One region of the Cupriavidus sp. GW822-FHT03E04 genome, then DNA from elsewhere that is predicted to be linked to it. Evidence: predicted binding sites of a transcription regulator. Region 1 holds the regulator's gene; the other holds the start of a gene.
The links. Region 1 encodes sigma-54, which starts transcription at its own class of promoters, with help from an activator protein. Its sites were predicted from a motif close to TGGCANGNAANCTGCTTT; they were not measured.

Region 1 (4,397 bases):
GACGGCCGCCTCGGAGTATTTCCAGGTGCTGGTGAACGATGACATCGTCAAGACCGACAAGGCTGTCAAGCTGACCCGCGGCCCGTCGGTGATGACCGCCAACGGCCTGGTCTTCAACAATGTCACTCGCGAAGTACAATTGCTGGGTAACGTACGCGGCACCATCATCACGGGGCCGCCGCCGGCGAGTCCCACGAAGTAGCCCCGAAGCCGCCCGCGGGCACCAACCGCCCGCGTCAACCGCCATCACGCCAACATGAATCCATTCCCGACGACTTCGTCCTGTCTGCGCCGCAGCACGGCCGCTTTGCTGACGCTGGCCGCCGTCCTGGGCCTCACGCTGGCCGCGCCCGCCAGCGCCGAAAAGGCCGACCGCGAAAAGCCGCTGGTCCTGGAGGCCGACAATGCCAGCTACGATGACGTCAAGCAGGTCTATGTACTGACTGGCAACGTGGTGCTGACCAAGGGCACCATGGTGCTCAAATCCGACGCAGCCGAAGTCCGTACCGATCCCGAGGGCTACCAGTACGCGGTCGCGACCTCCAAGGGCGGCAAGCAAGCCTATATCCGCCAGAAGCGCGACAACGTCGACGAGTACATCGATGGCTGGGGCGACCGCATCGAATATGACGGCAAGCAGGAGTTGTCCAAGCTGATCGGGCGCGCCCGCATGGCCCGCCTGGCCGGCGCCAAGCTGGTCGACGAGATCCGCGGCGCGGTGATCACCTATGACAGCCGCAACGAGTTCTACACGGCCAGCGGCGGCGCCGAGAACGCGACCGCGGGCAGCCCGTCGGGCCGCGTGCGCGCCGTGCTGTCGCCCCGCCAGGAGCAGCCCGCCAGCGGTGCCGCAGCCAATCCGCTGCCGCTCAAGCCGGCAACTGCCCCCGTCAACCCCTGACCTGACGCCGCCACGTCCCTGATCCACGGATTCTGACTTCACCTTCATGACCGCTACCCAAACCGCACCGTCCCAGCCCGCCACCCTGAAGGACAGCAGCACGCTGGTCGTGCGCCACCTGAAGAAGCGCTACGGCTCGCGCACCGTGGTCAAGGACGTGTCGCTCGACGTGAAGAGCGGCGAGGTGGTCGGCTTGCTGGGCCCCAACGGCGCGGGCAAGACCACGTCGTTCTACATGATCGTGGGGCTGGTGGCGCTGGACGAAGGCGATATCGTGCTCGACGACAAACACATCAGCGGCCTGGCCATCCATGAGCGAGCACGCATGGGCCTGTCCTACCTGCCGCAGGAAGCCTCCGTGTTCCGCAAGCTCAATGTGCAGGAAAACATCCGCGCAGTGCTGGAGCTGCAGCTCAACGATGGCAAACCCCTGGGCAAGGCCGAGATCGAGCGCCGGCTGGACACCCTGCTGGATGACCTGCAGATTGCCCACCTGCGCGACAACCCGGCGCTGTCGCTGTCCGGCGGCGAGCGCCGCCGCGTGGAAATCGCCCGCGCGCTGGCCTCCGCGCCGCGCTTCATCCTGCTCGACGAGCCCTTCGCCGGCGTCGACCCGATCGCGGTTGGCGAAATCCAGCGCATCGTCAGCTTCCTCAAGGCACGCAATATCGGCGTGCTGATCACCGACCACAACGTGCGCGAGACGCTAGGCATCTGCGACCACGCCTACATCATCAGCGAAGGCGCGGTGCTGGCGTCCGGGCAGCCTGAGGACATCATCGCCAACGAGTCGGTGCGCAAGGTCTACCTGGGCGAGAACTTCCGCATGTAAGGGCGCGCGGCGCCTGCCGCGCATCGCCCCCCGGGCGGCTTCGGTGTCGCCTTTTATCCTTCAAACGATCATAGCGACACCAGCGATAGCAATTTCCGTTCCATCAGTACGGAAGTTGGGCATAAAATAGGTCGCATGAAACCGTCGCTACAGCTCCGCCTCTCGCAGCATCTCGCGCTTACGCCGCAACTCCAGCAGTCGATCCGGCTGCTGCAACTGTCCACGCTTGAACTGCAGCAGGAAGTGGAACAGGCGCTGACCGAGAACCCCTTGCTCGAGCGTGAGAACGACTGGCTGGACAGCCCGTTGCGCGTGTCTTCGGACGGCTCGGTGAACCTGCAGAGCGCGCCCGCGCCAGCGCCCGCCGATGGCCAGGGCACCAGCGAGAACCGCCCCGATGGCGCGCCCGAAGCCGACGACAGCTACTCTGACAGCAATGAGGATTACGGCAGCGACTGGAGCCTGGACGACTTCGCCCGCCGCCCGCAAGGCGAAGACGACGAAAAAACCCCGATGCAGCTGCGCGACGCCGAGCCCACGCTGCGTGAACACCTCATGGAACAGCTGGCGCCGCTCAAGATTTCCCTGCGCGACAAAGGGCTGGCTATCTTCCTGGTCGAGTCCCTGGACGATGACGGCTACCTGAGCACCACGCTCGAGGAAATCTGCAGCGAGCTGCCGGAGGAGCTCGAGTTCGAGGTCGACGAGATCCAGGCTGTGCTCACGCTGCTGCAGAGCTTCGATCCGCCGGGCGTCGGGGCACGCAACGCCGCCGAGTGCCTGGCGCTGCAATTGCGCAGGCTCAAGCATCCGCAGCGCGAACTGGCGCTGAGCATCGTCACCAACCACCTCGAGCTGCTGGCGGTGCGCGATTACACGCGCCTTAAAAAGGCGCTGCAAGTGGACGAACCGGAACTCAAGGCCGCACATGAACTGATCCGCTCGCTCGCGCCCTATCCCGGCCATGCCTACAGCCGGCCAGAAGCGGACTTCGTGGTGCCTGATGTTTTTGTTCGAAAATTGAGCGGCGGATGGATCGCCCACCTCAACCCGGATGTGATGCCGCGGCTACGCATCAACGACATGTACGCGCAGATTTTGCGCGGTGCAAAAGGCGATGCAGGCGCGGCCGGACTGCAGCAAAAGCTGCAGGAAGCACGCTGGTTGATCAAGAATATCCAGCAAAGGTTCGACACGATATTGCGCGTCGCACAAGCCATTGTCGAACGTCAAAAGAACTTCTTCACCCACGGTGAAATTGCGATGCGCCCCTTGGTTTTGCGGGAGATTGCCGATACACTGGGTTTACACGAGTCCACCATCTCTCGGGTGACTACCAATAAATACATGGCAACGCCGATGGGGACTTTCGAGCTGAAGTATTTTTTTGGCTCTCACGTATCCACAGAAACCGGCGGCGCGGCCTCATCAACGGCAATCCGTGCGTTGATCAAGCAATTGATAGGAGCCGAAGACGCTAGGAACCCCTTGTCCGATAGCCGGATTGCCGAATTGCTCGGCGAGCAAGGCTTTGTGGTAGCACGGCGTACCGTTGCCAAATACCGCGAAGCGCTCAAGATTCCCGCGGTCAATCTCCGTAAGACTTTGTAGCCGAGCTGCATCGCCTGCCTGATGCAGCTCTTTCAGAAGGAGAAACGCTATGAACTTCAAGATCAGTGGACACCACTTGGACATCACGCCCCCTCTGCGTGAGTACGTGGAAACGAAACTGGAGCGTATCGTCAGGCATTTCGATCAAGTCATTGGCGTAAGTGTGCTGCTCTCTGTCGACAATACAAAAGAAAAGGACCGGCGGCAGTACGCGGAAATCAATCTACATCTCAAGGGCAAGGACATCTTTGTCGAAGCGCATCATGAAGACCTGTATGCCGCTATCGACGCACTGGTCGACAAGCTCGACCGGCAGGTGATTCGCCACAAGGATCGCGTGCAGAGCCACGACCGTGAAGCGGTCAAGTATCAGATGGCCGCATCGCAGATGCAGCAATGACCGTGCCTGGCGGCCCACATACCGGGCCGTCGGTGTCAGTCCCTTGAAAAATGGAATCAAGCCGCGCCCAGAGCGCGGCTTTTTCGTTGCAGCCTACCCGATCGGGCCACACAGGGGATTCCGCAACGCATATGTACCAGTGTATGCTGTGCAATACATGGTTGACCGGCCTAGCCATTCCGGTGCATGCAGCACCGCTTGAGCGCATCGGCTATTGCAATGCACAAAGCGGAAGCGGGCCTGCTCTATAATGGCCAGACGCCCGACACCGGCATGGGGGGACACCCGGTGGAAACCTCGGGCCTTGGTTTTTTTACCTCTTTCCGCCCGGTGGGACGCCTCCTGGCCCCGGGCCTGCTTACTAGAAAACCCTGCGCATTCCACATGAATCGTTTGGCTAAATTGCTGCCACCCGGCAACATCAACCTCGACGTCAGCGTCACCAGCAAGAAGCGCGTGTTCGAACAGGCCGGGCTCCTCTTCGAGAACAACCATGGCGTAGCGCGCGCGACCGTGACCGACAACCTGTTCGCCCGCGAGTCGCTCGGGTCCACCGGCCTGGGCGCGGGGGTTGCGATCCCCCACGGCCGCATCAAGGGACTGAAGCAGCCACTGGCCGCCTTCATGCGCCTGGCCGAGCCGATCCCCTTCGA
Region 2 (4,397 bases), on a different contig from region 1:
GATCGGCGAAATCGGTGGTCCGGACGAAGCCAACGCGGCTTACTGGATCAAGGAAAACATGAAGAAGCCGGTGGTTGGCTTCATCGCTGGCGTGACCGCGCCTCCGGGCAAGCGCATGGGCCACGCCGGCGCGCTGATCTCGGGCGGTGCCGACACGGCGCAAGCCAAGCTGGAAATCATGGAAGCCTGCGGTATCAAGGTCACCAAGAACCCGTCGGAAATGGCTCGCCTGCTCAAGTCGATCCTGTAAATACCGGTCTGCAGCCTCCCGCCTCCGGGCGGGAAAGCTTGCCGGAGCCGGAGCGCTCGCGTGACTGCGACCGCACACCGGCTCTCCATGCCCCCGCCTCCGTGCGGGGGCATGTCATTCTGGAGTACCGTTACCTAGGGTATCTCCCAAGGTGCGCGACATGCCGATTGAAACCGAATCGAAAGCTTGATACGGTAAATCTTCATGTCTGAAGACTCAGACATCCGAAATTCCGCATGCGGCACAGTTGTTGGTGACGCAATGTGGCGTTCGAATCATAATTTAAGAAACTCGAGGAGCTTTACCGTGGAACTGCTGTCCTCCACCGCTTTCTGGATTGCGTTGGGATCCATCATCCTGACCAACATCGTGCTATCCGGCGACAACGCCGTGGTGATCGCGCTGGCCTCCCGCAACCTCCCGCCCGCCCAGCAGAAGAAGGCCATCTTCTGGGGCAGCGCCGCCGCCATCATCATGCGGGTGGTGCTCACGGTTGCCGCGGTCAAGCTGCTGAGCCTGCCGTACCTGAAGATCGTCGGCGCCATCCTGCTGGTCTACATCGGCGTGCAACTGCTCACCGGCGATGACGACGAAGAAGGCCACTCGGCCAAGGACAACATCTGGGCCGCGATCCGCACCATCCTGATCGCCGACCTGGTGATGTCGCTCGACAACGTGGTGGCCGTGGCCGCCGCAGCGCAGAAGGGGCCGGAAGGCAGCCAGCTGATGCTGCTGATCCTGGGCCTGGGCCTGTCGATCCCCCTGATCGTGTTCGGCAGCACCATCCTGCTCAAGGTCATGGACCGCTTCCCCATCATCATCGTGCTGGGCGCCGCGCTGCTGGGCTACCTGGCCGGTGAAATGCTGGTCAGCGACCCGGTGGACGCAGCATGGTTCGAGATGCACGTGCCGCATGCCCACCTGGTGTTCGGCGTGATCGGCGCCGCGCTGGTGGTGGTGGTTGGCAAGCTGCTGAGCAGGCGAGCGCCACAGACGGCCTGATGGGCTGTGACCCGTCCTGGGACGGGTTTGTAGATGAGGTGGTGCCCCGTTCGTTGGGGCACTGCCGGACAGACGGGTGGCCCGGGAGCCGCCCGTTTTGTTTTTGGGCCGTAGCGCAGGCCACTTAGCGGATTCGGCGGTGATTTCAGTGTGGTTTCAGACTGACTTAAGCCAAAACGTAGGCTTACTGACCCGCCGCGTCATACTTAGTGACAAAATTTGCGCGGGATCAACACCCGGAAGGGCCTGAAGTGGCGAAAATTGTCACTCGCCGACGAGACATCAAGACTTGGCGGCGCTGGCACGCTAAGTGCTAAGAACGTACAGCATCACATGAAACAAGATGTTTCGATTTGTATCCAAAATTCCTTCGAGGGGTCAATCATGCAACAACGGGTGCAACAAATGAAAAAACTGGGCCGCCGAGTCCAGAAGGGCTTCACGCTGATCGAACTGATGATCGTGGTTGCGATTATCGGTATCTTGGCGGCGATTGCTATTCCGCAGTATCAGGATTATGTGACTCGTGCTCGCTGGACTGAAAATGTTACGTCAATTGCAGGGATGAAGCAGGCTATTGCAGAGTGCGTTCAGCAAAATGCAATGGCTCCCGCAGCGGTGATCGGCGCACCGTGCGACTCGTTTGCTGCGCTGAGCGCTGCTAATACTGGAGTCGGCTTCACTGCGCTGCCTGCTCCCAAGTATGAGGCAGCAGCTACTCCCGTGGCATACGCTGCGGGGGTGATCACGCTTACTGGCTCGGCTCAAGTTGGCGGCTGCGTAGTAACGTTTACGCCTTCCATCACTGCTTCCGCCGTGACCTGGGCTTCAGCTACGGCCGCTGGTTGTACTAAGGGACAGACCGGGATTTAACCGAACGGCAAATTCAGAAAAAGCGCCTTCGGGCGCTTTTTTTTTCCCCACTCCCCAAGCTATCATCCGCCTTCTGCCCACAAGGCATAACAAGGCACCCCGCATGCTGCCCTCCCGGTCAGCCATCCCTCTCAGCTTCCTCGCCGTAGCGGTCACGCTACCGCTGCTGGTCTCCCGGCACACGCTTCCGCTTGCCACGTTCTATGGCGAATGGACTTCGGCATTGCTGTTTGCGCTCGCCGTCATCGTGCTGGGCGCCTTGGCACAGCGGCAAGGCAGGAGCACGGCCTACCAGGCCGCTCCCGCCCAGTTCCCCTGGATCGTCCTCTTTCCCCTCTGGCTGATCGCCACCGGCATCACGCAGACGCTGACCGGCATGGCTGATGTGTCGGGCAGCCGGTTGCTGACTGAGCTCTCGCTGGCGCTGGGCGCCGCGGTGATGTGGGCTGCGTGGCGCCAGGGCCGTGCCGCGTCGTCCGTGGAGCGGCAGGCGATGGTGGATGTGTTGGCCATCGCCTGGCTGGTGGCCGGGCTGCTGGGCACGCTGGCGCAATGGGTGCAGGTGTTTGGCCTGGAGCCGGACACGCTGGGGATGGTGTCCACTTACTTTTACGACGATAACCGCCGTCTGTGGGGCAACCTGAACCAGCCGAACCACCAGGCTACGGTGCAAGGTATCGCGCTGGCGGCGGCTGTCTGGCTGGCGGCGCGCGGGTGGTTGCGGGTGCCGGCCTGGCTGGCGGCGGCGGTGCTGTTGGTGAGCGGGATCGTGCTGTCCGGCTCGCGCACGGGTGTGTTGCATGTGGGGCTGGCCGCGGTTTATGCGCTGGTGGCTGCCTGGATGGCGCGGGGCGGGGCGGCGTTTGGCGGTCCGGGCGACCCGGGCGGGTTCGCCGGCGCCACGCAGCGCGCCGGCCACGCCGGGCGCAACCCCATGCGGCGTCCCGCCGGGCTGGCGTTTGCCGCGGTGGCCATGGTGGTTTTGCTGCTGGTCTTGCAGCCGGCGATCAAGAGCGCTGGACAGGCGATGGACTGGCGCCTCTTCGATACCGTGGCGCAGATGCGGGGGGGCGACCAGCTCTCGTGGCGCGCCGCGATGTGGACGCACGCGTGGGCGATGTTCCGCGCCCACCCATGGCTTGGGGTGGGATGGGGTGAGTATGGCTGGGCGCAGTTCCAGCAGCTCGCGCAGGTGGGCGTGAAAGTCGAGATGTCGCTGCATGCGCACAATGCCGTGCTGGATATGCTGGCCAAGATGGGCGTGATCGGCGCGGCGGGCGTGTTCCTGAGCCTGCTGGCGTGGCTATGGCGCGTGGCGCGCCAGCGCTTGTGGCGCGGGGATGCGCGCGAGCGCGCGCAGGCGGGGCTGGTGCTGACCTGGCTGGCGATGCTGTGCGCGCATTCGATGCTGGAGTACCCGCTGCACTACTTGTATTTCGTGCTGCCGTTCTGCTTCATGCTGGGCTGGCTGGAACCATCGGGGTTCGGCCGCTTGCGCATGCCGCGCGGGTTTACCGTGCTGGCGGGCCTGGCATTCGCCGGCGTGGCGGCGGCCATCCTGACGACAATGTGGCAGGACTACCGCCGTGCGGAGGCGCGCGAGTACGCCCGTGCCGAGCGCCGGGCCGCATTGCCGATGCCGAACTTCTGGTTTCGGCAGGCTGCCGCGTCGGACGCGATCGAAGAGGCCAAGATCACGCCGGAGAACGCGGCGCAGTTGCTTGGCGCCCATATCGCCGCGGTGCACCTGTTGCCGACCCCGACGCTGATCTCGCGCACCGCCTGGCTGATGGCGCTGACCGGCGACCCGGTGCAGGCCCGGGCGTGGCTGGAGCGCCTGCGCTTTTACTTTGCGGGGGATGAGGCTAACCAGTTCGCGGAACTTGCCCGCGCCTGCGCCGAAGTCGACGCGGCGGCGCGGCCGCGGGATTTCTGCGACTGGGTGCAGCTGCGCGCTAAACGCAAACCGGGGTGAGCCTTCCTAAGCTGCGCCGCGCCAGCTTATTGCGGGGCGTAGCCCGGGGGCGGCGGAGGCGGATAGTAATACGTTGGCGCAGCAGCCGGACGCGGGGCCGAGGCCATGCGCCCGTAGACCGGCACCCGGTTGCCGCTTGCGTACATGCATTGCACATACGCAGCGTCGTACTGGCGCTGGCTGCCATAGCCGGCATATTGGGCGTTGCCTGCCCCTACCGCCGCGCCGGTGAGCAGGCCGACACCCGCGCCCACCGCCGCGCCCGTGCCGCCATTGAAGGCCGCGCCGGCCGCCGCG

Region 2: a site for sigma-54 is predicted at 1,552-1,569, ahead of AC1RQC_RS03875 (pilin). Genes of this name have one in related genera too.

The regions. Positions count from the first base shown of each region.
Region 1 covers NZ_JBXANI010000016.1:161,538-165,934, reverse strand. Annotated here, with positions in the region: gene lptC (LPS export ABC transporter periplasmic protein LptC) at 1-202, shown strand, start outside; gene lptA (lipopolysaccharide transport periplasmic protein LptA) at 257-901, shown strand; gene lptB (LPS export ABC transporter ATP-binding protein) at 948-1,733, shown strand; gene AC1RQC_RS23915 (RNA polymerase factor sigma-54) at 1,869-3,344, shown strand; gene hpf (ribosome hibernation-promoting factor, HPF/YfiA family) at 3,394-3,744, shown strand; gene ptsN (PTS IIA-like nitrogen regulatory protein PtsN) at 4,129-4,397, shown strand, end outside.
Region 2 covers NZ_JBXANI010000002.1:396,612-401,008, forward strand. Annotated here, with positions in the region: gene sucD (succinate--CoA ligase subunit alpha) at 1-250, shown strand, start outside; gene AC1RQC_RS03870 (TerC family protein) at 557-1,252, shown strand; gene AC1RQC_RS03875 (pilin) at 1,658-2,125, shown strand; gene AC1RQC_RS03880 (PglL family O-oligosaccharyltransferase) at 2,229-4,100, shown strand; gene AC1RQC_RS03885 (hypothetical protein) at 4,127-4,397, opposite strand, start outside.